DNA from 3 places in the Exiguobacterium sp. R-17 genome. Region 1 is predicted to be linked to each of the others. Evidence: riboswitches for the same ligand, from Rfam matches in the RefSeq annotation. Region 1 holds a riboswitch; each other region holds the start of a gene.
What was found. Region 1 has a riboswitch for thiamine pyrophosphate ahead of ACN9MT_RS08080 (ECF transporter S component). Riboswitches for the same ligand answer to the same signal wherever they lie in the genome.
Positions count from the first base shown of each region.

Region 1 (10,797 bases):
GATTTATTTACTACAACACTTCGTCTTCATGACATAAGTCATTTTTCATACTGCTCGAATAAAGGGAGAATGATGTCACGACCCGTTGCTGATAAGTGAATCGACACGTCACGCTTTGGATCCTTTAAGTAGATGTCAGTCTTTTTGACGCGTTTATCAAGATAGACTTCGTACTGTTGACCAGTCACGCCTTTTCGGAACGTCAAGTATTTCCACTTCGCCCTCTTGCCTCGTACATCAGTCTGTTCACTCGTCTTGATCGCTTTTTTTAATTTCCCGGATTCATCACTCGTCATCATGATCATGTTTTCCCAATCAATATCTTTTTCCGAAAAATGACTTCCTCGATCATCTTCTTCAAAACGGATATGCGAAAATTGTTTTTGATGGAACAGTGTTTCGCTTTGATTTTCTGCAATGTCGTCGTCTGTTGTTCGATCCGGTCCTTCGACTTGGAGTTCAGTCGGTTGTTGCATCGTATGGAGAATCGATAATTCGTAGCGGAATTCGCGTCCGTTTTTCTCCGTTGCGATGACCGTTCCATAATGCTCCGGCGTGCCGTCACCCGGAACGAATCGGACCTTTCCTGGTTGTTTCATTGAATGGATCGGGTGTTCTGCACGGCGTCCACCATACAACTGCGGTATACGAACCGAAACGTCGTATGTCGAATCGTATTGTTGATTGTAGACGAGATAGAGATTGACATCACGGGTGAACGGTGTCAGAGAATTCGCGTACGTAAAAGTCGTCGTCCGTGCCTCTTTTTTTGTGATATCCGTTGCCTCGATGACGAGGTAACCTGATCCTGGAAGTTCTAATGTTCGAGAAGAATGGTCTGCGATCTTCTCATCAGGATTGAACCAGTCGTCTTTTTTTAATACAACAGGCTTCATGCTAAAGTTCTTCCGTTGTGGAGTCAGAGTAGTCTTCTTGAAGATGTCTTCTTTCTTTGGTAACGGATAATATCCACCTTTAAACGATGTCTGACAATATAAATACGTCTTTTTCCCAGCTTTCACGTAACGAACGGTTTGACTTTCATAATCTTCGAACGGATTCGTCATCATGACGGAATATATGTTACCGACAGCGTAATTGACGGGTGCATCGCTCGCTTTAGATGCGCATGTTTTTTGAATGACGGTTCGCTCTTTAGCTGACAAAGTGCGAGATTCTTTTTCGTTGAATTGCCCTCCATCATACATTTGTGATAAGTAATCCCATTTAAAATTCGGGGCGTCACTTTGGCAACCGCTTAATGCTAGCGTCGCTCCAAGTGTTAGTCCGATCCAGTACCGTTTGTTCATTGATTGAGCACCTCACTAAGTGCTTCACTTGTCGTACCTGACAGCTTCGCACCTTTCTTTGATCCAAGTTTGACAACATAGATTTCAAGCTTTTTAGCTCGTTTGCGTTCGAATAGTTCAAACGTTTGACTTTTTCCTTTGCGGATCAAGGTCAATTTTTTCTGTTTCAGCTTTGTTCCTTGTGGCTCCATCACGTCGGTTTCTTTTAATTCTTGAGCCATTTTTTTTGCTAGTTTATCCGGAATGGCCGAGATGAATTTAAAATCGCTATCGACGAGCTGCTTTGGTGAGTCGTGAATGTAGCCGACATATGTGGTTGATGATGCATCAAGAAAGCCATATTTGTAATTCGCAGGTTTTTTGTAGGTCTGATTGAGACGCATATATAGCGATGTTTCTTGAACGATTTTGCCTTCTTCTTTCTTCCGAACAGTCGCAAAAGGAACCGTCTGTCCCACTGAAAGTGTAGCAGGAAGTTGCTTTCGCTCGATTTGATATGATTGCCCGATTACGTGGTCTTGAATGACGGATGGAACCCCAATACGATCACCACTGGTCATGAGTTCGATCGATGTGTGCTGCAAACCACTATTCGGAATGACACGAAAAGCTAAATTCAATTCGGAATCGGCTCGAGACTCGGTCGTCTCGAAGAGTGTTTGTTCCTTATCCTTATTTTTATCTTTCATGAAGAGAACGAATTGTCCTTCCGGTGGTAAGGACAGCTGGTAGGACGGGAAGAGGTAATGTCCCATCTCTTTCGATTGCTTACTTTCTTCATTCTCCTGTTTTTGCTGATCCATTACTTTTTTTGGGACAGGTTTAAAGCGAACGACTGTCGATTTAGTTGTAACCGGTTGTTTCGACCAATCGACGAATGGATAATCACTGCGCTTGATTTGGTGGACCGCATAATCCGCATGGCGAATCGGCTGACACGCCAAATAGTCCTTTTTTTCGTCTGACAGGAAACGGACGTGTTGGAACTCGCGCCCTTGGACACTCGGAGGCAGAAAGTATAAATCAAATCCTTCGTGTTGCACATATCGATCAGGTAAGTGCGTCATATCAGGTTTTTGCTGACAACCTTTCAACAAAGCCGCCGTTTGTTTTTTCGGTAGATCCGGTATCTCTTGAACATCAAAGGTAGTCGAAATACCACCCCAGTAATTGGCATCATATGTAAGATCCAAGTATTGTTCTTTTCCGCACCCAGCAAGAAGAACTGCTCCTGCGAGAATACCAGTATGTATATAGCGTCTCATGAAAAACCTCCTCTATACGATTGTCTGTATTTTACCATATTTTCTATAATAGACAGAATTTTCTATAACGTTTTAATATCAAGATGTTTGACATCCCTTGACTCGGGAATAATAGATGCATGCATGGTCAATCTATTACTATGGGGGTTTTATGATGGGTACATTCATTAAAGCAGTTGATGGCACGAAGATTTACGTTGAGGATGTCGGATCGGGTCAACCGGTCGTCTTTTTACACGGCTGGCCAGCAAACAACAACATGTTCGAGTATCAAAAGAATCTGCTCGTCGAAGAAGGATACCGTTACGTCGGAATCGATTATCGTGGTTATGGCAAATCAGATGCACCGGCAACGGGATATGATTATAAGACGATGGCGTCCGATGTCAATGAAGTCATCGAACAGCTGAAATTAACGAATGTCACGTTGCTTGGCTTCTCGATGGGTGGAGGAATCGCCTTGTCCTATCTCTTGCACTACGGGGACTCAAAAGTCAGTAAGCTCGTTCTTGCGGGAGCTGCGGCACCGGTCTTTACGCAACGTGACGGCTACCCATACGGGATGACGAAAGAAGAGGTCGATGCGTTGATTGCCGATACGAAACAGGATCGTCCGTCGATGCTCAAAGGATTCGGTGAAATCTTCTTTGCGAAGGAACATCCAGAACCGCTTCAACAATGGTTCCATGGTCTTAGCATCGCCGCTTCATCCCACGGAACGATTCAGTCAGCAATCGCCTTGCGTGACGAAGACTTACGTGGAAAACTCGAAAACATCAAAGTCGATACGTTGATCATCCACGGTAAAAAAGACCAAGTCTGTCCGTTCGAGTTTGCGGAAGAAATGCAAAAGGAAATCCCACATGCGCGACTCGAAGTCTTCGAAGAGAGTGGACACGGGATGTTACTTGACGAACAAGAGAAGTTCAACGAGACATTACTGACGTACGTTAAAGGAAATCAAACCGTCTAATCCAACAAGCCATGGACACCCGTCCACGGCTTGTTTTTGTGTATAGGAAAAGTGTGCGCCGGCGCACACTTTTATGAGCGATACTTTCGCATGAACCGTTGATCGATAAAGCGCTTCAGGTACCAACCGAACGGGTGAGTGGAATAATGACGACCATACAGGGAAACGGCATGACGCGGTCCCATCGATAAAATCGTCAAATAGTTCGTTTGCGGACGATAGGTTTGCAGTGCTTCTTCCTTGAGGTATCGTAAAAGGTTCGTAAGTAAAATTGGCGCTTGTCGGACAGCCGTGACACCATTCTTCGGAATGTCGGGGTAGGCGACGAGGGTCGCCGCGTCACCCGCAGCAAACAAACTTGGATGATCGAGTGCTTGTAACTGTTCATTGACGAGTAAAAATCCGTCTTCCGTGAAGAGATTGCTGTCTGTAAACAATGCTGGAGCTTTGGCACCCGTCAAGCGGATGATTGCATCTGACTCGATTGGTGGATGATGCGTAAAGCGGAGTGGTAGTTCGTCATCTATAGGACGTTCCCGGATCCAGTACACTTCGAGTTCTTTTAACCGTCTCGTAATGGCTTCCGCTGCCGGATGACGAGAAAGGATATCTGGATCCGTGATCAATGTGATCGGTACACCCACCGCTTTCAAGGACGCCGCCATCTCGACGGCAGCTGCTCCGCTCCCAATCACGACCGGACGCTTTGCTTGTTGCAGTCGCTTTAATGTATCCGGTAACCGGTAGTTCGGTTTAATCGATAATCGCGTCGTATCTTCCGACCAGTCGAATGAACCGATATTCGTTGAGACGACGTCATAGGTGTAACGTCTGCCGGATGCACCGAAGACGACCTTTTCAACAGGGTCGACTTTGATGACGGTCTCCATGATGAATGGTTTATCATAGGCACGACATAAGGCGGCGACGTCAATACGCATCTCATCCATGTCGTATGTTCCGTCAGCAAGCCCAGAGTACATGCCCGAGTAATATTGGTACGTCGAGGCGTTCAGGACCAGCCACTCGACGTCTTCTGTTGGTCCGTGTGTAATGCAATGCAGGTGAGCGTGACCTGCACCAATCAAGAGGATACGTTTCATGTCGTTCTCCTTCAATCTGTCTTGCTAGAGTGTACCCGGATACGGGTGGCGGTAATCATAGCCAAAAGACAAGACTGATGAATAGGAGGATGACCACGAGATAAATAATATCCTGACGCTGAACGACCGGTACCTCGTAATACGTTCGCTCTGCTGAAAAGTGACGGGCTTCGAGAGCAATCGCCATCCGTTCTGCCCGCTGGATCGATCGTGAGAAGAGCGGTAAGCCAATTGAAAGAAATCCATCACCAGGAAAGCGACTGTGCACATTGCGAATCATCCGGACTTGCCGCAAAACGCGGACTTCTTCGACCAGTTGCGGCAGAAAGCGAATCCCGGCAAGGAATCCGTAAGCAAAGCGGGGCGATAACTTCGCCTGATGGATCAAGCTCATTACGAAACGGGTCGCGTCGGTCGTCGTGACGAAAGCGAGGCTCAAGCAGACGAACGTGGCCATCCGCAAGGCAAGTAACCAGCCGTGCGCGACGCTTTCCAACGTGACATGAAACCAACCAAACGACCAAAGAGTATTCGTTCCTTTGCCGAAAGCCGCCATCATCCAGAACGTCAATAAGAATAATAGACTATACGGCGCAAGTCGCTTCAAGAAATCAAAAGGACCCCATCCGGAGAGGAGTAGCATTGCGATAGCAAAACTCAGGAATACTAACGTTTTGACCCAGTCATTCGTTGCAATCAAGGCAAACATGATCAAAAACAATCCGCTTCCCTTAATGACGGGATTGAGTTTAGCGAACGGGGACACGTTCGTTTGCATCACGTTTCACCTCCTGGAATTGGTACGAAAGTGGACGTTGTAGCTGACAGCGCTCGAGTAATGGAACGTCAGCGAATAACTCGCTTGGGCGACCGTCAAAAGCAATCCGTCCTTGCTCCATGACGAGGACACGATCCGCATACCGGGCGACGAGCTCCATATCATGCGTCGCCATGACGAGTGTCGTACCGTTCTGTTGTTCCATCTGTAACTGTTCCATTAAGCGTCGTGTCGTCAATCCATCTTGTCCGAAGGTCGGTTCATCGAGCAACAATAAGTCTTTCGTTTGTCCGAGCATCGTTGCGACGCTGAGCCGTCGTTGTTGCCCCGTACTAAGAGCAAGTGGTGACTGCTGTTTGACAGATGTCAGTTCCAGCCGTTCGAGCAACGCCGCGCGCTTAACGTTCGTCGATGCCCGGTGGCTCCAGTCGATTTCCGCTTCGACCGTCAGCTTAAGAAACTGCAGATCCGGTTGTTGAAAGACATAGCCAACTTGCTCATAAAAGCGACGCCGGGAGTAACGATGAACCGGACGTCCCTGGAGCTGATACGTTCCACGATTGGGAAGCAACCGCCCGAGTGTCGCAAGCAATGTACTTTTCCCGGATCCATTTGCCCCAAGCAGCATCACCCATTCTCCTGTCTGCAGGGAAAATGTCGCATCGGTCAGCGGATATGGTGCTTTCGTCGATAATGCAGCGACGTGTAACAAAGAGCGACCAGCTGTAGCGACGGTGGAAGGCACATGAAGTCGCGCCGCTTGCGGTCCATCTATGGGTAATGTCTCTAACGTATACGGATACAAAGAGGGAACGGCAATACCTTTCGTTTGAAGCTCTTTGTAATCCTGGGGGAACAGATCCCGTGGATCTGCTGTCGCAGTAATCGATCCGTCCTCAAGCAAGACGACCTGGTCGACGTACGACAAACAGACATCGAGTTGGTGTTCGATCAAGACGATCGTTAAATCGTGTTCTTTTTGAATCCGAAAAATCAACGCCATCAGCTCATGTTGTCCGATTGGATCAATCTGAGCCGTTGGTTCATCGAGTAATAAGATCGTCGGCTCAAGTGCTAGGACCGCTGCGAGCGCGAGACGCTGTTTCATTCCACCGGATAGACTCGCGATCGGTGTCGAGAAGGGAAGGGGGAGACCGACGAGTGCGAGTAAGCGTTCAATTCGTTCATCCATCTCCACGTGCGGAATCGAGCGATTTTCTAAACTAAAAGCGATTTCGCGTCCGATCGTCTCCATGCAGAACTGTTCTTCTGGATTTTGAAACAAGATTCCGACCGAACCGGACCGGGTAACGGTACCAGTCTGTTCGACTTCAATCGTTTCCGGTGTCAGTCCGGCAAGGGCATGAAGTAATGTCGTCTTGCCACTCCCACTTCGTCCGAGCAGAAGGGTCGTCCCTTGCTCAATCGTCAGCGATACATGATTGAGCACCGATTTCATCTGACCGGGATAGCGGATGCTGAGGTCGTCGACAGTAATCATGCGATTTCTCGTTTCGCACGTCCTGCCGCAAACCCGTTCAAGACACCAGTCGCAACAAGGCGACGGACGAGAATGGCTGCAAGCAAGCCACCGAGTAATGCGCCGCTGATCAATTGTAAGCCAGTTGTCGCAAGCAACGTCGTCGTTGTGTAGTAACCGAATCCGTTCGCGATTAGACTATAAACGATGCTACCAATCGCGGCTCCGACACCCGATAACATCAAGGTCCATGTGTCATAACGACGGTAACGCGTCATCGCGAAGACGAGTTCCGCACCAAGTCCTTGGCAGACTCCGATCAGAAGAGCGGATAAACCAAAATGACTACCTGTGAACAGTTCGACGGCTGCCGCGACGACTTCCGCAATTAAAGCGGCACCTGGCTTTTGAATGATTGCTGCGACGAGCGGACTCGCAATGATCCAGATGCCAAACATCCAGTTGGCACCGACAGGACCGAAGATCGCTGAGATCGGTAACCAGAGTGTTGACCAACCAAGATAGATGACGCCGCAAGCGACGGCGAGCATCATCATGACCATGATTTCTTTCATTTTCCAGTGTTGCATTAGATACGTCCTCCTTTGAATGGGGGAGACGCCAAAAAAGACCGCCCTCCGTAAAAAAGAGAGCGGTCCTCAGAAAAACTGCGCGCAGCAGGAGTCATTGGATGTGATCGCTCCACTTTCCTACGCTAGTATGAACTAGATCAGGTTCGAAGGGTCCGAAGTGAATCGTCTCAGCCAATTGGGCTCCCCTAGTGGATATGGTAATAGGTGATACGCTGTTCACTTTAGGCAATCCAGCGTCTGTTGTCAAGACACAAAAAAACGATACGCCGCAAAGGGCGTATCTTTAAACGACTTATTTATTGTCTTCGTTCTCTTCAGCTGTTTCTTCTGAAGACGCTTCTGTTGCTTCCGCTTCGTTGTCTTCGCCAGCTTCTGCTTGTGCCTCTGCTTCCTCGATTTCTTCAAGATCCTGCTCGAGTGTCGATTCGACGACAGCTGCGACTTGAATATCGCCTTCTGTAACGATGCGGAAATCTTTTTGTTCTGGAAGATCGGCTACAGAAATCGAATCGCCGATTTCGAGGTTCGTGACGTCGACTTCGACGTTTTCTGGTAATTTATCTGGTGTAGCGGCGACTGTTACTTTAAAGAGTGTTTGTGATAGGAAACCACCAACTTTTGCACCGGCTGCTTCGCCAACAAGTACAACGTCTGCTTCGACTTCTGTTTCTTCATCCATTTTCACGGCGATGAATTCAACGTGATCGACTGTTGGTGTGAAGACATCCATATCACGGCGATTGATCAAGACGTTAATATTTTTACCGTCGAGTTTGAGTGAAATCAAGACGTTTTCACCGTTTTCTCGGACGATTTTAAGCAATTCTTTTTCTTCAAATGCGATTGGTGTACTTTCCACTTTGTAACCATACACGACGCCAAGAGCTTTTCCTTCATGACGCAATTGTTTACGGAGTGAGCGTGGACGTACCTCGCGTTTTTCGGCTGTTAAATTAACTGACATGTTCATTTCCCCCTTGAATTTGGTATAGCCCTCAAAAGGTAATGAATGTAGGAGCAGGACGAATCCTGAACAATATGAATCATGCTAAGACAATCGGTTTCAGACTCTCATGAATCTGACGCTTTCGTGACTTTGCATTTCTCTCCCAGGTCATTACGCTGATATTGAGAAACATGTGTGAGTAAGTCACCGGTTTGATGCGGTGCTAATGAGTTTATACCCCTATGTTTTAAATCCATAAACCTCTTTTTTTATCTTTTTGAAGTCGAAAGACCTCCAAACCGCTTGAAATCAGGGGTTGAGAGGTCTTTCGTTTTTTTCATTCTTTATGATGATTCGTTGATTTTCACGAACTAAAACACGAACGAGGCGTTCAATTTGCCGCATCGTCGTCTGTCCCATCGTCGAAATTTGCAGCCACTGATTGTAAACGAGATAGTCGCTTTCGTACTGGACGTGATACCCCTGAATGCGCAGAGCGTCGCCTAAAGCGGTTGCGGACGGATGAACGATCGTCAGTATTCCCGGCGCTTGTGCTTCTTGTTGTGCGAGGAGTTGGAATCCAGTTGCGCGGACGGCTTGTTCGAGATAGGTCATCTTGATTGCTGCTTGATTAAGATCGAGGGCATCAAGCGCTGCCTGACAGGCAAGCAACAGGTTCGACGAGCCGGAAAAGGCAACCCCTTCCGCATAGAGTCCTAAATCCAGATAACGGGGAATACAGAGAGAAGGTAGGACGCGATCTGCGTGACCAATGAACGCAAGACCCGGTAAACCACCAATCGCTTTCCCGGAAACAGTCGTGACGAATTTGCAACCAGCGTATGAGAAACGTCCGGTTCCAACAGCGCTGATCGCATCGACGACGAGTGCGGTTCGTTGATCTAACAGCACTTTTACTGCATCAAGATCATAGAGAACACCCGTTGACGTCTCACAATGCGTCAACCAGATCCAGTTGTATGCCGTTTGCCTCAATTGATGAGCGAGTTGCTTCAAGTCGATCGGGTGACCGGGGGGAAGCGTATGGACATCAAAGGACTTGCCGGCACGTGCCGCGTGATCAATCAAGCGTTGACCGAACTCGCCGCCGTTCAGGATTAATCCATGTCCAGTGAGTTGTTGCGCGACAATATCATTGGCGAGCGTACCGCTGCCGACGGCCATCGAGACATGTGGCAAATCCAGCAACTGACACATTCGGCCACGTAAATCTTGATCGAGCTGCCGCATCGAGGCCGTCCGGTGTGGACGCGGTGCTTGTTGCGCCGCTTGACGGACCGTCGGCGCAACCTCGACCGGACCGGCTAGAAAATGCAGGGGACGTAAGACATCCGCGATGACGGATCGTTCGTATGTTGCGCGCGACAACAACATCGGTACAAACTGGGCGTCACCACTACCAAGCGTAGCTGCAATCGGTGTGAAGCCGAACCGCGCGTATAGTTTTGCTTCCCGCGTCGTACCACTGATATAGACATGATCAATCGTCTCCCGCTCGAGGTAGACCATTAAAAAGCGCATCAATTGCATGAACGTACGACTATTGCGGTATTCGGGACGAACGCTAAGTAAGCGGATTTCCGCTGGGTCCGTCAGTGTCTCTTCTAGCGTCACGCCCTTTTCTTCAAGCGAAAAGGGACGATGCTTTCGAATGGCGATCATTGCGACGAGTCGATCGTCTTCCTTACCGATCAAGTAAGTGTTCTGATCATGGAATCGATCAATTCGTTTCCGTTCGATGTTCGGTTGATGTTGCGGAATCTCTTCTGTAAAGGTGAGGTAGTTCAATTCATGGATTGCTTCCGCGTCGTCCGCAGTTGCAATGGAAAAGTCGATCATGGAGACGTCCTCCTTATGTAATGGCTGGCTTGTGGAGTGCATCATGAGCCCACAGGACAAGTAGACTTACGGTAACGGTACACAAGATATTGACTGACCCTGCGTCTAAGAAGACGGGTAGTAACGGAAGTAAAACGACCGGAATAAGGCCCGCTTTGACACTATCTTTCGTTACGAGATAAGACAAACCGAGTATGCCTAATCCGGCAAGATATGCCCATGGCGTGATAGCGAAGACGATTCCGGAAAATACAGCGTACCCTTTACCGCCGCGTCGTGGATGAAACAACGGAAACAAGTGACCGATGAGCACGGCGAGGGCGACCGGATAAAACGTGTCAGTGATCTGCAACGCAAAGACTGTCTTCGCGGCATCAAACAGATAAACGAATAAAAAAGCCGGAAGCCCACCGGCACGATGGGCATTGCGGGCACCGATGTTTCCGGAACCGACCTGTGCCAAATCGGTACGACTAATGTACTTAAAGA
Region 1 covers NZ_CP184372.1:1,517,832-1,528,628, reverse strand. The annotation lists gene ACN9MT_RS08115 (hypothetical protein) at 1-37, shown strand, start outside; gene ACN9MT_RS08110 (hypothetical protein) at 39-1,310, opposite strand; gene ACN9MT_RS08105 (hypothetical protein) at 1,307-2,575, opposite strand; gene ACN9MT_RS08100 (alpha/beta fold hydrolase) at 2,730-3,548, shown strand; gene ACN9MT_RS08095 (NAD(P)/FAD-dependent oxidoreductase) at 3,620-4,651, opposite strand; gene ACN9MT_RS08090 (energy-coupling factor transporter transmembrane component T family protein) at 4,707-5,429, opposite strand; gene ACN9MT_RS08085 (ABC transporter ATP-binding protein) at 5,401-6,930, opposite strand; gene ACN9MT_RS08080 (ECF transporter S component) at 6,927-7,499, opposite strand; TPP riboswitch at 7,600-7,699, opposite strand; gene ACN9MT_RS08075 (50S ribosomal protein L25/general stress protein Ctc) at 7,795-8,466, opposite strand; gene ACN9MT_RS08070 (GNAT family N-acetyltransferase) at 8,758-10,308, opposite strand; gene ACN9MT_RS08065 (glycerol-3-phosphate acyltransferase) at 10,322-10,797, opposite strand, start outside.

Region 2 (10,797 bases), 570 kb from region 1:
TTTCTTTGATCAGTCCGTGCTGGAGCATGACATCAAGCGGAGTGCAGTCCAATTGACGGTTCAGCTCCTTTTGACAACACGGTACACTTAGGATGACTGATGCATTCCAGTCGACAGCTCGTGCGAGTGCGACGTCCGTCGCGACATCACAAGCGTGAAGCGTCACCATCAGGTCGACTTCCGTCTCCCCTGTATAATCATGAACGTCCCCGACGCGGAATGTCAGATCGGTATAATCCAGATCACGTGCAATTTGCGTACATTCTTCGATAACTTCTTTCTTTAAATCAAGACCTGTCACTTCAAGGTCGAATCCTTTGACGACTTTTAAATAATGGTAGAGAGCGAACGTCAAATACGATTTCCCGCAACCAAAGTCTAAAATCCGCAGTTTTTTTCCTGTTGGTAAGGCGGCGATGCTATCCTCGACGAATTCAAGGAAACGATTGATTTGCTTGAACTTATCGTACTTCTGTTTTTTGACTTGCCCCGCTTCCGTCATCACACCTAGACGAATCAGAAACGGAACCGGTACACCGTCTTCTAATAGATAGGTTTTTTTTCGGTCATGCGACAAGAGTGCTTTCATCGGTTCCTTTTGGGATGTCTTGATCGCGACTTTCATCTTTTTCGAGAGCTGGAACTGCCATTCTTCTTCTTCGAAACGGAAGAGGAATTGCCGGAATTCCGTGAACCAGTCATCGAGTCGACCGATGAAATCCTCCACTAAAATATTTTCATGCTTCATGACGCGTTCAAATTGAAACTCAACCTGCATCATCACCGTATCTCTTAATAGAATCGGTTTTACCTTGATTCGTCGGAGATCATTGGATTTTTGACGCGGATTGCTCATCGTTGCATGGATCAGTACTCCTTGCGTGATTTTCGAAGCAAGGTTCGCTTTTAATTCATGTAGTTCCACTAGTCGTCCCGTCCTTTTCTAATGTTCTTTCGAAACTGTAGCAAATTCGTACCTGTTCGACAAGTTTACACGCTTCATCATTCTTACGTAATCAAAAGGAGGAATGCATCATGTTCAAAAAAATTCTCTCACAAATCGGAATCGGTGCTGCAACGGTCGACACACGGTTGACGGATGATCGCTGTGAACCAGGCGGTCAAATCCACGGTGTCGTCCATATCAAAGGTGGAAACGTCGATCAAGAAATTGACCGGATTTATCTTGAATTCAACACGCAGTACAAACAAGAAGTCAATGATAGTACGACGTTTACGACCTTTACGCTCGACCGGTTTGCCTTAAATGAAGCGAAGTTCACGATCGAAGCGGGTGTCGAGCGGGAAATTCCATTCACATTACGTGTGCCACTAAATACGCCACTCTCCGTCAGCCAATCGAAATCATGGATCGAGACCGGACTTGACATCGCACAATCCGTTGATCCGTCGGACCGTGACGCTGTCATCGTCGAAGCAAACCGTTACCAAACGACGGTCTTAGATGCCATGGAGTCACTTGGCTTCCGGTTAAAGAAAGCCGATACAGAAAAATTACCTGGACGATTCCGTAAAGATTTACCGATTGCTCAGGAACTTGAATACTCAGCACGCAATACACACTACGCTCATAAACTGGATGAGATCGAAATCATCATGCTCCAAGACAGCTCAGGGATTGATTTAATCGTCCAAGTCGATCGTCGTGCGCATAGTCTCGGATCATTGTTCAGTGAAATGGCTGGAGCGGATGAGTCGATGATCAAACTACGCCTATCCAATAGTGAACTGCAGGATCAGTCATTTGTCGAACGCCAGCTGACAAACATCGTGGAGCGCTATAGCTGATCGATCGAATGACTAAAAAGTGATTCCTCTTTAAGGGGAGTCTTTTTTTTGTTCAAATCGGAATGCACAAAAACATTATTAAAACTTATTTGCTAATGTAATCGTTTTCAAATAAAATATTGTTTTAAAACAAGCACCTTGCTATACTGTCCGTATTGAAAAGAATTCCAGTCGTGGTTTGACTAGAGGAGGATGTACATCATGAAAAGGATCGGGCAATTCACGTTAACAGCAGGACTCGCAGCAGTACTCGTTTCAAGTAGTTTGCCTGTCATGGCAGAGGCAGGATCTTCAGCAGATCGGATCAGTCAAAAAATCGACACGATGACGCTCGAACAAAAAATTGGACAGATGATCATGCCGGACTTCCGGCAGTGGAATGGCAGTAACCATACGTCGCTTGCTCCGGAAGTCGCGAACATCATCGACCGCTATGATTTAGGTGGCGTCATTTTGTTTGCTGAGAACGTCAGTGAAACCGAACAGACGACAAAACTCGTTCATGATCTGCAAGAAGTCGTCAAACAAGATGACAGCAACGATATTCCGCTCTTTGTCACGATCGACCAAGAAGGTGGCATCGTCACTCGGCTCGGAACAGGAACGAACTTACCCGGCAATATGGCGTTAGGTGCGACCCGTAGTAGCGCGTATGCCAATGATGCCGGTCATATCATCGGTTCCGAACTGCATGCGCTTGGCATCAATGTCAACTTCGGTCCGGTTCTTGACGTCAACAGTAACCCTGGAAATCCCGTCATCGGTGTTCGCTCGTTCTCAAGTGACCCGGAGCTCGTCGGAACGCTCGGTTCCGCTTTGATGAAGGGTATTCAAACTGAAGGCGTCGCAGCGACCGCGAAACACTTCCCGGGTCACGGCGATACCGCGACCGATTCCCATTATGGCTTGCCGGTTGTCGACCGGTCCCTGGAGGAGCTGGAACAAGTCGAGCTCGTCCCGTTCAAGCGAGCCATCGCCGAAGACATCGATATGATCATGACAGGACACATCGGAATGCCGCAAATCGAGTCTGAAGTCGTCACGTCAAAAAACGGCACTTTCCCTTTACCTGCGACATTGTCGGATGACGTCATCACGGGCGTACTGCGCGAAAAACTCGGCTACGATGGCATCGTCATCACGGATGCTTTGAATATGCAGGCGATCGCCGACAATTTTACGGAATCAGAAGCCGTTCTGAAAACATTTGACGCCGGTGTCGACATCGCGCTCATGCCGACGATTCTTCGTTCCGAGCAGGATGTCACAAAACTCGACCAGATTTTTAAGGACGTGATTGCAGCAGTCAAAGACGGACGTCTGTCAGAGGAACGGATCGATCAATCGGTCGAGCGGATCCTGACGCTGAAGGCAGAACGCGGAATATGGAATGGCACGACGGATACGACATCCTTAGCAGATAAACTCGCGCAAGCGAACCAAATCGTCGGTAGTCCCGAACATAAAGCAAAAGAACGCGCGATGACGGAAGCCGCGGTCACACTCGTGAAAAATGATCAGCGGACGTTACCCTTCAAGCCGAAAAAGAATGCAAACGTTCTTGTGATCGCCCCTGCGACGGATCAAACGGACAGCATGAAAAAGACGATTGCTTCCCTGCCTAAGAACCGGAACTGGCACGTAACGACAGCGAATTACTCGGCTACTACGCTACCGCTCGACCAAAACCCGACACTACGGGCACAACTCGATGCAGCAGATTACATCATCGTCGGTTCAAACGTCAATACGAGTGCCAAACTACTGCCTACTGCACCAGAGCAAGCGATTCCGGCTTCAATCTTCCGGTATGCGAAACAAACAGATATACCATCCGTCTTGCTTAGCCTCCGCAATCCATACGATGTCGCCGTTCAACCGGACGCACCGGCACACGTCCTCGTCTATGGTTTTAAAGGGGATCCGAACGGACCGGACTCCGAAGCAGGCAATCTGAAATCAGCGGGACCGAACCTCCCTGCCGGTATCCGAGCGATTTTCGGAACGTTTAAGCCCCAAGGCACTCTACCTGTTGATGTACCAGTCTTTCAGAACGGTATCTTTACCGATCAACTGCATCTCGAATTTGGTGACGGCTTTAAAAATTGGAAAAAATGAGAACATGATACACAAAAGACCGAGACTCCTTTAAAGGATGCCTCGGTCTTTTAACGATTGATACGGATAATCCGCTTCTTCTTTCGCACGATGGTAGACGCGGTATAACCAATAGGTCAGTAATGCATAGACGACAATGACAAGAACAGCAGAAATGTAGCTCCCCATGCTATATGCTACCTTGAAGTTTCGAGTCGTAGCGGATATACCGGACAACACGATTAACGTTGGAATGATATATCCAATAAATCTTACTTTGACTTTACCCAGCATTCGTTGCACGGCATACGCGGCGCTGATCGCGAGTATGATCACGATGATTTCCATTTCTACCCCTACTTCCGCTAAATGTTATACCTAATTCTACCATTCAACTCTTTAGGAAGATACCGTCCGTGCTGGAATCGTCTCGTAAATCGACGTAAACGTTTCTTCCGTCCATCCCATATGCCAAAACAGCAACTCATAATAACAGCTCGTCACGAAATGCCGTTTCATCCGCTCTCGTTCAGTCGGGCTTGCTTGTTCCGCCAACGTATCAAGCCGTGCAATCTGTTCAAAGACGACCTTTTCGAACCATTCCGAACTATATGTGTCGATCCATTGCTGATAGATTTTTTCATCCGGTGTACACGTCAATAATTGTTGTCCAACTTCATAATACAACCAGTAACATGGCAAGATGGCAGCAATCGTCTCACCAAGCGTCCCTTCACTCGCATGATGCATGTGTGAGACGTAAGCATATGCCGTTGGTGCCGGTTCAAATGCTTCAAGGTCTGCTTCTGTGATACCGAGCGGCTCGAAAAATGATTGATGCAAGCTCAGTTCTGCCCCATATGTCGAAGTCGCGTGCTCGGCAAGTGTCGCGATCGTCGCAAAGTCATCTGCTTTTGACGCTGCCTTCGCTTGAATCTTCGCAAAGTGTTTTAAGTAATACGCATCCTGCATGACATAATGTCGAAATTTCGAGAGCGGTAACGTTCCCTCGCCGATTCCTTGAACGAATGGGTGCGTAAAACTACTGTCCCAATACGCTTGTGCTGCTTGTTTGATTTCTTGTGTGAATGTCATGATCTCATCCTCCTCGTTTTTATGAAACGAAAAAACACCACCCCGAAACACACGGGCATGGCGCAAGAAGAACAAGACTTGACGCCACTTCCCTCCGTAAGTACGAACTTAATCAGGTTCAAAGGGTCCGAACGTCTTCGTTCGTCTCAGTCGGTCAACCGACTCCCCTAGTGGTCATTATTCGATTCAAATCCACTATAGTATGCTGAAAATGGAAGTCAAGTTGTCCTCTTTTCGCTATACTATGGAGTGTCAGAAGGCGGATATCGTCTCCATCTACAGACCGATTCCGAACTTCTTTCGTTCTCGTACACTAATTTTAGTACCTGATACTATAATTCATTCTGTTACTTACAATTGGAGGATTTCATTATGCATACACCAACAAAAATCATGGCGTCAGCCGTTATCGCTTCTGCTTTATTACTTCCGACAGCCGCATCCGCCGAGCAAGTCGTTGATAAAACGATCGTCACTCTCGGGGAGTCACTCGGCGCAAAAGATAAGGCTTGGGTACTTTCACGTCTCAATGCACCAGAAGGTATCACACCGATCATCGCAACCTCTGCAGACGAAGAAAAATACCTCGGGAAAAACATTCCCCAGTCACAAAAGGGCGGCAACATGTATTCATCCGCTAAGATCGAATTGACGGAAAAAGGGGACGGACTTTCCGTTGCGACGGAAAACATCACGTGGGTGACGAAGGATATGTACTTGAACGCTCTCGTCACGGCAGGTGTCAAAGATGCCGACATCACGATCACTTCTCCTTATAAAGTGACTGGAACATCGGCACTGACAGGAATCATGAAAGCCTATGATCAAACTTCGGCTGAGACCGGAATCAAGCTGAGTGACGAACGGAAAGATTTAGCACAGCAAGAATTATCGGTCACATCAGACGTCGGGAAGACAGTCGGGACAGATAAAGTCGCTGATTTGATGAATGAGATCAAGGCCGAAATCGCGAATCAAAAACCGGAAACAAAAGTTGAGATCGAAAACCTGATCGTCCAAGTCATTCAAAACAACAACATCCAACTGTCTGACGCACAGATGGATCGGTTGACGAATCTATTCAATCAAATGGAGCAAGCGAACATCAACTGGGGGCAAATCGAGAGTGGACTGAAAAATGCTGGTCAAGACATCCATTCGTTTGCAACGTCCGAGGAGACAAAAGGATTCTTCGCTAAATTATTTGATGGTCTGAGTGACTTCTTCAGCTCGATTGCTGGTGTGTTCAAATAATTCAGACTTCCGCAATTAACAAGATAATGGTAAACTGATTGTATCTGAAACGAAAGGTGGTGTGAAATGATGGACTTTGCCGCGTGCAAACATTGGTTAATGGAACAATTGTATCGGTTGCGCGCGATTTTTCATGGAATGGCGTTCTAAGGCACCCGTCTGCCCTTTTTAGAACTTCATGATTGAAAAATACAGCAAAGCGCATCTTTCACACACTAGGGAGAGTGCTATTTGCGCTCTCCTTTTTTTAATGCGCGCGAAAGGATCAACTCATTATGATGATTTGCGACATTCAACATCTGACAAAACAATTCGGAGGCGAAACGATCTTAACGGACGTTTCCCTCTTCTTAAACGAACACGATCGTGTCGGTCTGATTGGACGAAACGGAAGTGGTAAAACGACATTACTCCGCTTACTTGCTCGCCTTGACCAACCGGACGGTGGCGTCATCTATCAAAAGAACGGTTTGACGATTGGCTACTTGGAACAACTTCCCACTTATGCCGAGACAATGACCGGACTCGACGTCCTTTGGACGGCGTTTGAAGAGATCCTCGCAATCCGTTCTCGGATGCAACAGTTGGAGCTTTTGATGGCGACAGCGCCAGATGATCTGGATGCACTACTCGTTCGATATGCGGAAGCGATAAATGCATTCGAACAAAAAGATGGCTATCTACTCGACTCGAAGATCGAGCGCATGGTGAACGGATTACATTTACGTCCGTTACTCACTCGCCCTTTCCATCAGTTGAGCGGCGGTGAGCAAACGAAGATTTGCCTCGGTCGCATGTTGCTGATGGAACCACACCTCCTGATCCTTGATGAGCCGACGAACCATCTTGATTTAGCTGCCGTTGAATGGTTAGAACAATTCTTACGGGACTACACTGGAACTATCCTGCTCGTCTCTCACGACCGGGTCTTCTTAGACGCCGTCGTCACCTCGATCGTCGAGCTCGAAGATGGTGAACTGACCTCCTACCTAGGGAACTACAGTGCGTTCGTCGTCGAACGAGAACGTCGCTTGATGGAACAGTTCCACGCCTATCAGGAGCAACAGAAAAAAATCAAGAAGATGAAGGAAGCGATTCGTCGACTACGGCAGTGGGCAAACGAAGCATCTCCACCGAGTGAGAAATTATTCCGTAAAGCAAAATCGATGGAGCGGGCACTCGAGCGAATCGAACGGATCAAACGACCGCAACTCGAAGCCAAAACCGCTGATGTCTCTTTTTCTTCTACCGATCATACGAGTCAAGTCGTCTTTCGCGCTGAAGAGCTCTCTTTCGCTTACGATTCCCGTCGCATTTTCGATGTTGTCTCGTTCGAAATCATGGCTCAAGATCGGGTTGCAATCGTCGGAACGAATGGGAGCGGGAAATCGACGTTGCTCGCACTGTTGCTTGATGAATTGTCACCAGACGCAGGCACGCTCACGCGTGGACCATCGAACCGGATCGGTTACTTGTCCCAACATGCTCATTTCGAGGAGGATGCTCGCTTAATCGACTGGTTTAGAGACCGCATTGCCGTTCCAGAAGCGGAAGCCCGCCATATTCTTGCCCGGTTCCTGTTTTTCGGACCGACTGTCTTTCGGTCTATTTTGTCACTAAGCGGAGGAGAACGTGTTCGATTGCAGCTTGCCGTACTCGTTCATTCGTCGATCAACGTTTTGATTCTCGATGAGCCGACGAATCATCTAGATATTGAATCAAGAGAGACGCTTGAAGAAGCACTCGAGAATTTTTCTGGTACATTGATCGCCGTCTCACACGACCGCTATTTCTTGAATCGTCTTTTTCCAAAAATCATTTGGCTTGACCATCAAATTACTTCGTATACTGGAAACTATGCTTATGCAGTGGAGAAACGACAAGCCAGTCATGGCACACCACCTCAGATAAATCATGAGAAGAAATCGAAAATTTCAAAGCGTTCGAAAGCACCTGCGAAAGAACAGTCCATTGAACAGCAAATAGAAGAGTTGGAACTTCAAGTCGTACATCTTGATGCCGTTCTTTCTCATGTATCCGCGGAAGAAGAATGGATGACGGTCGAGATGGAAAAAGAAGCATTGTTACGAAAAATTGAAGGTTTGTATGAACGTTTAATTTTAGAAACTTGAACTAAAATGATTAGTCCTTCTTTGACTCGGGAAAATAGGAACAGATACGTCAAAGGAGGAATTCATCTTGTCTCAAGCTATGTTGATCATCAACCCGTCTTCTGGTAAAGAACTCGGAAAAAAACACGCGACGCTCGCTGAAGAGACGCTTGCTACTCGCTTTCAAACCGTCGACGTTCGATTCACGGAAAAAGAACACGATGCAACGGAATTCGCACGTCATGCCGCCCAGTCTAATTACGACGCCGTCATCGCCATGGGTGGTGATGGAACGGTCAATGAAGTCATTACTGGAATTGCCGAGCAACCACATCGTCCAACACTTGGGATCGTACCGCTTGGAACGGTCAATGATTTATCACGCGCGTTACACATCCCGACGGACCCCGAAGAGGCGATTCAGATATTAGCTGATGCCCCTGCCCGCCCGCTTGATATCGGTAAATATGATGATCATTACTTCATGAACGTCATTGCGGTTGGTCTGATTGCGGAAGCCGTCGAAGAAGTGAGCATCGAACAGAAAACGTCACTTGGATCGGTCGCTTATTTCATTGAAGGTTTGAAAGCCTTTAAGGATCATAGTCCTTATCCAATCAAAATCAACTCTGCCGAAAAACAATTTGATGGAGAAGCCCACTTGTTAATCATCGCCTTGACGAATTCCGTTGGTGGATTCGAATCGTTTGCGGAAGAAGCAAAAGTCGACGATGGATTACTGCATGGATTCATCATTACGAAGCTCGGATTCTTTGATGCGCTTCAAGCATTACCTAAACTCATCACGGGTGGGTTATCAAAGGCGGATCAAATCGAACACTTCACGACGACACGTGTCGAGATTCGTTCGAAAGAAGAGTTACCAATCAATGCCGATGGTGATACGGCAGGTCATGTTCCTGTGACTGTCGAGGTACTCCCTCAACATCTTACTGTATATTCACCATTCTCTGCTGGCTAACGTTATACGAGTAAAAAAAGAAATCGACGATTTGTCGGTTTCTTTTTTTACTTTAAAATCCATTACAATATATGTTAACAAAGCGTAATTTTGAAATATATTTGAAATATTTTTGTGTTATTGACGATGCTATAATCATCTCAGACGAAAAATCATTCTTTAAAATAAATAAATATACATAAAATCTTACAATTTTGTAATGATCAGTTCTGTCGCTTCAGATTTTTAAGGAGGAAATACACTTAATGAAACGTTTGCTTACAACAATGACAATGACAGCTTTGGTAGTTTCAGGTTTTGCTACAACGAGTGCTTCGAAAGTTGAGGCCGCAACGACATATAAAGTAAAAGTCATGGCAGACGGACTACGCGTCCGGACAGGTCCATCAACGGCTTATAAAATCGTCGGTAGCGTCAATACAGGACAGACATTCAATTATCTCGGTGTTTCTGGTTCATGGACAAAAATTTCATACGGCGGCGCATCACGCTACGTTTCTTCTACATATGTTAAAAAGTACAGTACGACGACTTCAACAAAAGCAACGACTGGTTTTTCGCGTCCAGCAAGCGGTCCGATCACACAAGGATACGGTGCGGCAAGCGGTGTTTATGGTTACACGTTCCACAATGGTATTGATATCGGTGCTCCGACGGGTACACCTATCTATGCTTCAGCTGCTGGAAAGGTCATCACGTCTCGTTACTACGGTGCATACGGTAATCATGTCATGATGACGCATACGGTTAACGGCATCCAGTACACGACAGTTTACGCACATATGAACAGCCGTGCTGTTTCTGTTGGACAAACGATTGCTAAAGGAACAAAAATCGGGACAGTCGGCGCGACAGGAAATGCCTTTGGTGCTCACTTGCATTTTGAAATGCACCGCGGCTCTTACGTCTACAGTGGAACGTCTGCAGCAAACAGCGTTAATCCACTCAATTACTTCAACTGAATCAGATTCGCCGGACTTCTCATCTTGAGAAGTCCGTTTTTTTGTTTCAGATGAAATCTTCTGACAGGAGTGGTACGGTATATTCATGGCTCTCATGAATATAGGAGGCGAATCATATGAAACGAACCATTCCCTTGATTCTATCGGCATCTTTCGGCGTGACTCTGCTTGCCGGTTGCCAAGATCAACCGACACCTGAAGAACGTCTTGATGCCTATATTAAACTTTGGGAGAAACAAGACTACGATAAAATGTATACGTACGCGAGTACAGCTACTAAAAAAGAATACGGTAAAAAAGAATTCATCGAGCGAACGAAACAATTGTCGAAATCACTTGATATTCAAAACTTATCCGTCGAACGAAAGAAAGCGGAGGAAGCAACGGATGACGAAAAAGCGTCCCTTCCCGTGCAGATTTCCTTTGATACGGTTGCAGGAACCGTTGCCTACGATAAACAAGTTCCACTGACATTTGAGAAACAAGG
Region 2 covers NZ_CP184372.1:943,114-953,910, reverse strand. The annotation lists gene ACN9MT_RS04920 (class I SAM-dependent methyltransferase) at 1-925, opposite strand, end outside; gene ACN9MT_RS04915 (sporulation protein) at 1,036-1,809, shown strand; gene ACN9MT_RS04910 (glycoside hydrolase family 3 N-terminal domain-containing protein) at 2,011-3,927, shown strand; gene ACN9MT_RS04905 (hypothetical protein) at 3,958-4,254, opposite strand; gene tenA (thiaminase II) at 4,306-5,001, opposite strand; TPP riboswitch at 5,074-5,180, opposite strand; gene ACN9MT_RS04895 (DUF1002 domain-containing protein) at 5,374-6,255, shown strand; gene abc-f (ribosomal protection-like ABC-F family protein) at 6,531-8,387, shown strand; gene ACN9MT_RS04885 (diacylglycerol/lipid kinase family protein) at 8,455-9,348, shown strand; gene ACN9MT_RS04880 (peptidoglycan DD-metalloendopeptidase family protein) at 9,594-10,310, shown strand; gene ACN9MT_RS04875 (penicillin-binding transpeptidase domain-containing protein) at 10,427-10,797, shown strand, end outside.
Region 2: it holds a riboswitch for thiamine pyrophosphate, as region 1 does, so the genes downstream of both, tenA (thiaminase II) here and ACN9MT_RS08080 (ECF transporter S component) in region 1, are expected to answer to the same signal.

Region 3 (10,797 bases), 350 kb from region 1:
TTACACAGGAAAGGGAGGTCTACCGATGCAGTTCGACCAAAGAAGCCCGGTGTACCTGCAGGTCGTCCGTTGGTTCAAACAACGAATCGCGACCGAGGAATTGCAAAGCGGGCAAGAGATCCCGTCCCGCCGCGAAATCGCCGCACAGCTCGGAATCAATCCGAATACCGCACAAAAAGCATACAAAGAGATGGAGGAGCAGCAATTGATTACGACAGAACGGAATGTCCCGAGTAAGATTACACGCGATCCACAAGTCGTCCAAAAAGTACGTGCTGAGATGCTTGAAGAAGCAGTCTCTGAATTCATCGACGCCGTCAAGGCGATTCAAATTCCACTTGATGAGGTCGTCTCGAAAGTTGAGACCGTCTATCAGGAAACGGAACGGAGGAAGATCGATGCTTGAAGTTCATGGCTTACAAAAGAAGTACGGAAAAAAACCAGTCCTTCAAGGCGTCTCGTTCTCGGTTCCGATGGATCAATTGACGTGTCTGATCGGCTTGAACGGTGAGGGGAAATCGACGATCCTGAAGGCAATCGCAGGTCTTGTTCCAGTCAACGCAGGAACGGTTCTCGTCGATGGCGAGATCAACCGAAATAAGATCGCCTTCGTTCCAGATATTCAGACGATGCCCGGCTACATGACGGTCGGTGATGCGCTGACATATATGGCGGATTATTATTCCGATTGGAACCAGGAGACTGCGAATGAATTGATGCGAATTTTCCAGCTACTTTCAACAGATAAGATTACCGACTTATCAAAAGGAAACCAGGCGAAGGTCAGCTTAATTCTTGGATTTGCTCTCGATCGTCCGTACTTATTACTCGACGAACCGTTCGCAGGAATTGATTTGTTTACGAAAGAACAGATTGCAGGATTATTCTCAAGCCACTTCATGGAAGGGCGCGGTATCCTGATGACGACACACGAAATTCAGGAAATCGAGCATTTGATCGACCGGGTCGTCTTCTTACAGGACGGTCGAATCATCGATGAACATGAGACAGAAGAGATGCGAGAACTGTACGGGAAGTCGGTTCAGGACCGGATGCGGGAGGTCTATCAGCGATGAAACAATACATACAATTGACGAATGAAGAGATTAAACGGAGTTTTAAGTTATATGTAATTGCCGTGCTTGTGATGGCGGCGATTGAATTGATATCAGTCATTGCACAAGTGATGCTTCATGAGCAAGAAATCAAGAATTTCATGGAGAATAATCGTGCAAAATTATCAGACGCACTTCAGCAAATCGGAAAGCTAGATTACGCGGATACGACTTCTTTTTTCGTATTTATGACCTTAATAGGAATTGTATTTGTTGTGATTTACGCATTTCAAATTTGGTATCGTGATTGGCTTGGGGAAACAAAATACATCTATCGACTATTAATGCTTCCAGGGAGCAGATATAGCATCTTCTTTTCAAAATTAACTGCTGTATTTCTGGTTATGATTAGCTTTATTGGTTTGCAATGGTGTTTTCTTAAGGTTGGATCTTATTTATTTGATTGGTGGATCCAAGCGGAGTATCAAAAAAGTTCTAATACGAATATATTCAGTAGTTCATTGGAAGAATTTTATACGACGAATTTAACTAATATGATTCTCATCATCCTTATTTCTACAATGGTTATCTGTTTAATCTTTTTGCTCGTTTTGTTGGAACGATCGTATCGAAAAGTAAAAGGAATGATTCGAATCGCGATTGAAATTACAATTTTTATAGCGTATTCGTTCATTTGTATCTATTTTTTAGATCAGACACATTTATTACTAAGTTCTGAAAAAGATGCTTTATTCATAGGGTTTGTTTTTGTCTATATGATTTACGCCTTGTGGAGAAGTTTACGACTTTTGAAATGGAAAATCTCGGTCTAAGGAGGATAATATGCGATCATATAAATATTTTATAAGTTTTATACTAATCAGTGTCGCGTCACTAGCTTTTTATGTGGGATACGTCTTAACTTTAGAAAAACCTGAATTAGTAGTTGAAACCAAGAGCGGTAGCCCGAAGCAAAGCACTCTTCAAAATCTACAAATCAACTTAATCGATGTAGTTCGTCAACCTACAGACTACTCTGTTTCGATTAAAGATGGACAAGTCTCTGAATCAAAATCATCATATCTAAATAATATGTATCTCGATCGTGTTTATTTAAACGATGGAGCGCCACGGTCATTTAAACAGTTCATGCAAGAAGAAACGTATACTCTCATGCAAGATTCTGTGACTTACGGATTAAAAGGTCGAGAAGACGGTAGTTGGGAGTTGCAATATTGGGATCTTAAAACTAAAAAAATGACGACAAAACAATTGAGCACTCCCTCAGAAGTTAATAATAAAAAGTACGCCTACTCACCCTTTCAACGAACAGAAGATCTACTTTATGTGGAGCGCTATTCGATGGATGAGCAAATCCCCAAAAGCTTTATTTATATTATTAACTTAAAAAATAATCGCGTACGCAAACAACTACTACCAATAGAATTAAAGAAAAATGAATACATTGAGTCGTTCTATAAAGGACAACTACTTTATTCTCAAACATATTTTCCTAAGAATAACCCCGATACTGAACAGCAGCGTCTGCTGATGACAGACGGAAAAAAGACGAAACGATTAAAACAACTGGAAGGAGAAGATTTTAACACTCGAATTTTAAATGAAGGCAAATTAATCGTGACGATAAATGAAAATGATGAGACACAGTTAAGCTGGAATACGTTCGATATGGAGTCGGAAAAATATACAGTACATCAAGTTCCACTTCCTGATCGTAAAAAATTCCCGGATGGAGGTGGATTCCCGGTCTCTATTTTGGAAAATGGACGCATTTATTTTTCTTATCAGCTAAAAAATGATGATTACAGAGTATTGGTTTTCAATCCGACATCAGCAAATATTGAATATGAAGGAAACATTACGAATAAAAATCCAAAGATTAAGTTATCACTAAGTGATATGCGATTGAAGTAAGTTATAGAAATTTCATTCAATCACTTGAAACCTCCCGTTTTCTTCCAACGTATAAAGACTATACAAAGGGGGAACTCACATGCAATTCTTGATTTTTGTCATCTTCGCAGGTGCTCTGTATTGGTTCTATTACAGCTTCTTACTGGGGTATCGTAAGAAAAACATCACGCTGACGTTCGACGATCGGTTTTATTCACTCGACGAACATGTCGCAGCCATCGAACAAAAGCTTGCAATGGATGGACGTTCAGCGCGTTATCTCGGTGACCGTCGCTTTGAAGTCGATGGCAAACCTTATCTGTTCCTCGAGCGGACAGTCCCAGTCGGCGGGGTTCCGACACAGCAGACGATTCTCGAGCAACAAAAAAAATAACTCTCCCGCGTTTGGGAGAGTTTTTTCGTTAGACCGGAATCCGGTCGAGGGGATGTGGTTGTTGCGACGAACGATACCAACGCATGATCCAGTGATCAATACCGATTTGATACGCAAAGCGTCCTGCAGCAAGTAAGACGATTGAGGCAGCTAAGAACAACGGGTTTAACGCAATCGTTCCAGCAAGTAAGTAATTGAGATTCATGATGCTCCCGACGACCAGTGCAGGAACCGTCAATAGACTGAGAATCAACAAGATCCCGACGACGAGTTCTGCGAACGGAATCAAGACGTTGATCAGCCCGACGTTTGGTAAGGCGAGTTGCTCGATCCACGTCGCGTACCACGAACTGACGAGTGCGTCTTCGCCTATCGCTTTCGTTAGCGCCCCTTCAAGAAACGGTTTTGCATCAAAGCCATTGATGTACTTGCCGATCCCGGCGATGAACCACTGAATTCCGAGCCAGAGCCGGATGATCGTCACTAAACTGATGCCGATGATGTGTAATGCTTTCACTTTCAGACACTCCTCTACTACAACATAGTCCCCATCATACTGAAAAATCATCAGTAAGATAGGGACTATCATCATAACGTCATCGAACCGTCATCGACCTGTTACAAAAAAGGATAAGGTAGCCGTTCATGACCGCTGATCGAGACGATGACTGATTGCAGTTAATAAAGCAGCGACAAGCGCAACAAGCCCACCGACCAGTGCCGTGTTCATCATCGGACCGTTCGCATAAACGATGCCACCGAGTGCCGAACCGAAGGCAATCCCGACATTACTCGCAACCGGCATCAAGGAAGCGGCGAGTCCTTTTGCTTCCGGATTGAACTTTTCGGCGAGGTCAATCAAGTAGATTTGTGTCGAAGTCGTCAATAAAATCGACATCAATGACATCAAGGCGATGTTAAACAGACCAAGTGAAAGGGATACTGTCGTGAAGTATAATGCAGCAAGGACGATTGCTTGCACGACGAAGACGAACCGTAAGCGACCCATCGGATTTTTACTGGCAATCTTGCCGGCAAGGATGTTACTGAAGATCGAGACGACACCGTAAGCGAGCAGGATCGGACTAATCCACGTCTTCGCGATGCCGAGTTCCGTTTGTAGAATCGGCACGAGATACGTATAGACGACGTAGGTTGCCCCGAATCCAAATGAAGGAATAAAAAAGGCGATTAGGATCCGTGGATTAGCGAGCAATCCAAGCTGCTCCTTAATTGAACCGGAGCCCGTCGATTGCTGGACGGGAACGATCTTCCACACAGCGAGAAACTCAATCATTCCCATGACTGTCGTCAGCCAGAACGTGGCTGCGAAGCCAGCGTGTTGACCGATGAACGTACCGATCGGAACACCGAGGACGTTCGCAAGTGTAAAACCCCCGAAAATGAATGAGACGGCGACACCGCGCTTCGCGACAGGCACGCCATCGCTTGCGACGACCATTGCGAGCGAGATCAAGACACCGGTCAGGATGGCAGTCAGGATGCGGGTGGCGAGCAATACTTCGTAACTTGGAGCAAAACTACTGGCAAGGTTCAGTAAGACCCAAACGAGTAACAGACGTAGAATCAGGCGACGCCGTTCCAAGTGACCGGTCAGCGACATGACAATCGGTGTACCAATCGCAAAGGAGATGGCAAATGCCGAGACGAGCGTACCGGCTGTTGCGATCGTGATATCAAGGGCTGAGGAGATTTCAGCGAGGATCCCGACGATGACGAATTCGCTTGTTCCGAGAACGAACGTCAGGAGCGACAACGTGGCGATCAACAGCCAATCGCGTCGACTTAAACGAGTAGTAGGTGACATGGATGATTCCTCAATTCTGGCGCTTGCGCGCGAAACTATGAGTAACAGGATAGCATGAAACGATTTCGTCGGGTATCGCAAAGCGAGAATTCGGGAAAAGAACCATTATTCGAAATAGCGTGAGAATTTCCAGGCTTGCTGTTTTTTGCGTATACTACAGATGAAGACTACTGACAAAGGAGTGGAAACGATGCAAGCGACAGTGACATGGAACAAACAGATGGGGTTTAGTGGACAGACGGAATCAGGGCATCATCTTGCGATGGATGCAGCACCGGAGAACGGTGGCGAAAATCAAGCACCACGACCGACTGAACTGCTGCTACATGCCGTTGCCGGCTGTACTGGAATCGACATCGTCTCGATTTTAGAGAAGATGCGCTTGACGATTACTCATTTCGAAATGGATATCGAAGGGGAACGGGCAGAGGATCATCCGCGGCGTTTTACGTCAATCTCGATTCATTACCGGCTTGAAGGTGATCTCCCGGAAGATAAGGTCCGTCGCGCCATCTCGTTATCAAAGGATAAATATTGTTCGGTCTCGCAATCCTTGAACGCTGAGATTTCCGTCTATTATTCCATCAATGGTGTCCGGAGCGAGGATCCTTTGTGAAGAAAGTAGCACTGATCGGTTGCCTGTTGCTTGCAGGGTGTGCGCAGGAGACGACGGAACCAACGAAACCATCACAACCAGCAACGAAGCAACCGACGGAGGCGAAGAAACCAAAGCCTGAGCCGACAAAGGAAGCACAACAACAAGCACGATTAAAGCAACAACTTGAAGCGATGTCGACGTCAGAAAAAATCGATCAACTGCTCTATATCGGAGTTGCCGGCACGGAACTTTCAGCAGCTGACCGGAAATTGTTGCAGACGCATGCGATCGGTGGGGTCTTACTGCTTGGTGGGAATATTACGTCAGAAGATCAACTCTTGACGTTCACGCGTGCCATTCAAGAAACGAACCAAAAACCGTATGTTTTCGTCGGTGTTGATGAAGAGGGCGGACGGGTCAGCCGGGTACCGGATCAACGATTACGTCTCCCGACGAGTCAACGGATGGCGCAAGGTGCAGATGCTGCAAAAATGGAAGATGTCGGACGTACGCTCGGTCACCTGTCACGATTTTATGGGTTCAACATGGACTTCGCACCGGTCCTTGACGTCAATAGCAATCCGAACAATCCAATCATCGGCGACCGTGCGTTAAGTGCTGATCCAAAGACCGTCGCGACTCTCGGTACGGCTCTGATGCACGGGATGCAAGAGACGGGAACGATTCCGGTCGTCAAACATTTTCCCGGTCACGGCAATACGAGTGTCGATTCCCATGTCGGGTTGCCGAAAGTGACAGCATCAAAGGAAGAACTGAAGCGAACGGAACTGTTACCGTTCCAAGAAGCGATTCAAGAGGGCGCCGAGATGGTGATGGTCGCCCATATTCTCTATCCCGTGTATGACGATCAAAATCCATCTTCGCTCTCGAAGCCGATCTTGACTGACCTCTTGCGTCAACAACTCGGATTCAAGGGCGTCATCATCACGGATGACCTTGTCATGGGGGCAATCACGAAACGATATGGTCTCGCGGAAGCGGCACGCCAGGCACTTGTCAACGGAGCTGATATGGCGATGTTTTCGGAAGCAGGTGCCTATCCGAAGGTCCACACCAAAGTGATGCAAGCCGTTAAAGAAAAAACGTTGTCGTCAGAGATGCTCGATGCTAAAGTGATGCGGATCCTGAAGCTGAAGCAGACCTATGCCGACAGCCAGAAGCAACAGCGACCGACGAAATCGGAGCTTATTCAGCAAGTGGAAGCGCTCAACTAGGACTAGCGAAGCAAAGCGACTCATGCTAAACTAATGGGGCAAGCCAATTAAACACGAAAAGACACTAGGGGAGTCTCGCAGCAGACTGAGACGGAAGTATCCGGACCCTTTGAACCTGATCTAGTTCGTACTAGCGGAGGGAAGTGGCTCGAAACCTTAGATATCCTTAGCGCTTCAGCGCATTTTCGGACCACTCCCTTCAACATCGGGAGTGGTCCTTTTTTCGTATCGAAAGGAAGAACATGATGCGTCTACATCTGATTTCGACGGGATCCATCAATCCACGTGATGGAGTGGAAACCTTTCAATCGCTTCAACCATATACGGATCAGCTTCATCTTCGAGAACCGAATTTGTCGGCAGCAGAATTGCTAGAACTGATTGACGCGCTCCTTGCGAAAGGGTATTCGCCTAATCAATTAACCGTTCATGATCGGGTCGACGTCGCCCATGTCGCTGGTATCGGTGTGCAGTTGACGCGACGATCCTTACGCGTCGGCGATGTAAGGCGTCACTTTCCGAATCTCATCATCGGGAAATCCGTCCACTCTCTGGCAGAAGCACTTGCAGCGGAAGCGGAAGGAGCCGACCGACTGCTGTACGGTCATATTTATCCGACAGCGTCGAAACCAAACGTGCCACCGCGAGGGATCGATGCCTTGAAGCAAGTTGTCACTTTCACGACGAAACCAGTCATCGCAATCGGCGGGATCACTCCTGATCGCATTCCTGAAATCGCAGCGACCGGTGCAAGCGGAATCGCCGTCTTATCCGGTATTCTCGGTCAAGCGGACCCGCATGCTGCCATTCAGCGTTATCAGGGGGTACGGGTATGACGGATCACATCATCATCGGTGGTGGAGTCATCGGTTTGACGCTTGCTTACAGTCTCGCTTGTCAGAACGAATCCGTTCTTGTCCTTGATCGCGGAACATGCGGACAAGGGACGAGTCGGGCGGCTGCCGGGATGCTTGCGACGGACATCGAGCTGAGAGAAGAATTGCATACGCTTGCCGCGCGAAGTCGCCGTCTGTATCCGTTACTTGCGCGACGCCTCACGCGCGAGACCGGGATCGATTGTGGCTACCGGGAACAACCATTTTTATTGAAACGAAATGGGCAAGAATACTTATTTCCATCGGTCGGTCAAATCGATCCGCGACGACTAACGACTGCATTGATGCATGTCTTACGAAATCGTGGGGTACCAATCGAAGAACAGGTGGACGTCACGCGAATCGAGGAGAGTGATGATTTCATTAGGGTTGAGTCGAACACGGGAACGTGGACGGGACGAACGGTGACGGTTGCTGCCGGACGCGGGTCCCAAGCCTTGCTCGATACAGCTGGTATTTCGATTGCGACGCACGGTGTCAAAGGGGAATGTCTGGCAGTCCGTCTCGCAGGTCAGCCATTACGCTCGATCCTGTTTGATGACGCCGTCTACCTCGTACCGAAAGCGGACGGACGGATATTGATCGGTGCGACCGAACTACCGCACGACGAGACGATCGGTGTTAGTGTCGCAGGAGTCACGTCACTGCTTCAAGCAGCAGAGCGTCTCTATCCACCGATCCGTGATGCTGTCATCGAAGAAGTCTGGTCAGGCGTACGACCACAAACAGAGTTCGGCTTGCCATATATCGGAGTCGCAGATTCATCCCGTCGGATCTTTATAGGGACGGGGCATCATCGGCATGGCATATTACTCGCACCGGCGACAGCGGAAGTCTTGGCAAACACATTACGGTTGACCCTAAAGGAGGAAGTTCGATGAACATTACGATTAACGGCAACGACCACACCATTGAACAGATTGAGACGATTGAGGACATGCTCACGCAACTTGGCTTAGGGGAAAAACTTGTCATCGTCGAACAGAACCGACAGATCATCGACCGCGGAGCTTACAATCAAACGGTCGTTCGGAACAATGACACATTCGAAATCGTTCATTTCGTAGGAGGAGGATAAACATGCTACAAATTGGAGAAAAGACATTCGAATCACGGTTATTACTCGGAACGGGGAAATATACGGATGCTACGGTGCAGCAAGAGGCAATTGATGCGTCCGCTTCACAAATCTTGACGTTCGCCGTCCGGCGGCTCGATCTCTTTGACAAACAACAACCGAATTTCTTGGAGTCGCTTGATTTAACAAAGTATGATTTACTACCGAATACGGCTGGTGCGAAGACAGCGGAAGAAGCGGTTCGGCTAGCAAAACTTGCGCAGGCATCCGGTATGTGCGACATGGTCAAGGTCGAAGTGATTGGGTGCGACAAGACATTACTACCTGACCCAATCGAGACGTTACGGGCTTCTGAAGAGTTACTTAAAGAAGGGTTCGTCGTCTTACCGTATACATCGGACGACGTCGTCCTTGCACGACGACTCGAGGAACTCGGCTGTCATGCCATCATGCCGGCAGCGTCACCGATCGGTTCCGGGCAAGGCATCCTCAATCCGCTCCACCTAAAGTTCATCATCGAGCAGACGACGGTGCCTGTCATCGTCGACGCTGGAATCGGTTCTCCAACTGACGTCGCCTATGCAATGGAACTGGGAGCGGATGGTGTCTTATTGAACTCCGCTGTCGCCCATGCCCAGGATCCGGTCAAGATGGCGCACGCGATGCGACTAGCCGTCGAAGCAGGGCGCTTCGGCTACGAAGCGGGAAGAATCGAGAAGAAACAGTATGCAGTCGCGAGTAGTCCAACGAGTGGATTGATTCGATGACACGTTATTCACGTCAAACTCGATTTCAACCGATTGGAGAAGCAGGACAAGCACGCTTCGCAACAGCAAAGGTACTGATCATTGGGATGGGGGCACTCGGCACGGCATCGGCAGAACAACTCGTTCGCGCTGGTGTCGGCGTCGTCCGAATCGTCGACCGCGATTATGTCGAGTGGAGTAATCTACAACGGCAACAACTCTATACGGAGGATGATGCACGGCACAGCGTACCGAAGGCGATTGCTGCAAAAGCGCGACTTGAAGCGATTAATTCGACGGTGACGATCGAAGCACATGTATTAGATGTCGACCGGGCAGCGCTGACGTGGCTTCTCGATGATATCGATCTCATCATCGATGCGACGGACCATTTCGATATTCGTTTACTGATGAACGATATGGCATTGTTGCGCTCGATTCCGTGGATTTACGGCGGCTGCATCGGCAGTTACGGGATTACTTTCACTGTTCGCCCGGGAGAGACGCCGTGTCTGCATTGTCTGCTCGATCAATTACCACGTGATCAGGAGACGTGTGATACGGCGGGAATCATCGGTCCAGCTGTTCAGATGGTCGCCTCTCTACAAGTGACGGAAGCGTTGAAGTGGTTAAGTGGAAAGACGGACGCGTTGCGGACACGTCTGCTTGCCTTTGACGTGTGGTCGAATACATTCCAACAAATCAACGTCCAGTCACTGAAGCAAACAGAGTGCCCCTCGTGCGGCATCGAGCCGTCTTATCCTTATTTATCGAATCAAACGGTGCGTTTCACGGCACTGTGCGGTCGCGATGCCGTTCAAATCCGTGGAGACGGACAGCGAGATCTCGAACAATTAAAACAACGCCTCCAGCCGGTTGCGGCGATTTCCGCCCATAACCCATACTTGCTGGCGTTTACGACGGATGAGCATCGAATGGTCGCCTTTCGAGATGGTCGTGTCTTGATTCATGGCGAGGCGGATCTCGTTAAAGCAAAACGACTGTATCACGCCTATTTCGGATAAACGTTCATAAAACAGTAAAACTAATTTT
Region 3 covers NZ_CP184372.1:1,170,549-1,181,345, forward strand. The annotation lists gene ACN9MT_RS06035 (GntR family transcriptional regulator) at 26-406, shown strand; gene ACN9MT_RS06040 (ABC transporter ATP-binding protein) at 399-1,076, shown strand; gene ACN9MT_RS06045 (hypothetical protein) at 1,073-1,888, shown strand; gene ACN9MT_RS06050 (hypothetical protein) at 1,899-2,990, shown strand; gene ACN9MT_RS06055 (hypothetical protein) at 3,070-3,363, shown strand; gene ACN9MT_RS06060 (DoxX family membrane protein) at 3,392-3,880, opposite strand; gene ACN9MT_RS06065 (MFS transporter) at 4,007-5,191, opposite strand; gene ACN9MT_RS06070 (OsmC family protein) at 5,382-5,807, shown strand; gene nagZ (beta-N-acetylhexosaminidase) at 5,804-7,024, shown strand; TPP riboswitch at 7,081-7,183, shown strand; gene ACN9MT_RS06080 (thiamine phosphate synthase) at 7,270-7,860, shown strand; gene ACN9MT_RS06085 (FAD-dependent oxidoreductase) at 7,857-8,801, shown strand; gene thiS (sulfur carrier protein ThiS) at 8,798-8,998, shown strand; gene ACN9MT_RS06095 (thiazole synthase) at 9,001-9,765, shown strand; gene ACN9MT_RS06100 (ThiF family adenylyltransferase) at 9,762-10,769, shown strand.
Region 3: it holds a riboswitch for thiamine pyrophosphate, as region 1 does, so the genes downstream of both, ACN9MT_RS06080 (thiamine phosphate synthase) here and ACN9MT_RS08080 (ECF transporter S component) in region 1, are expected to answer to the same signal.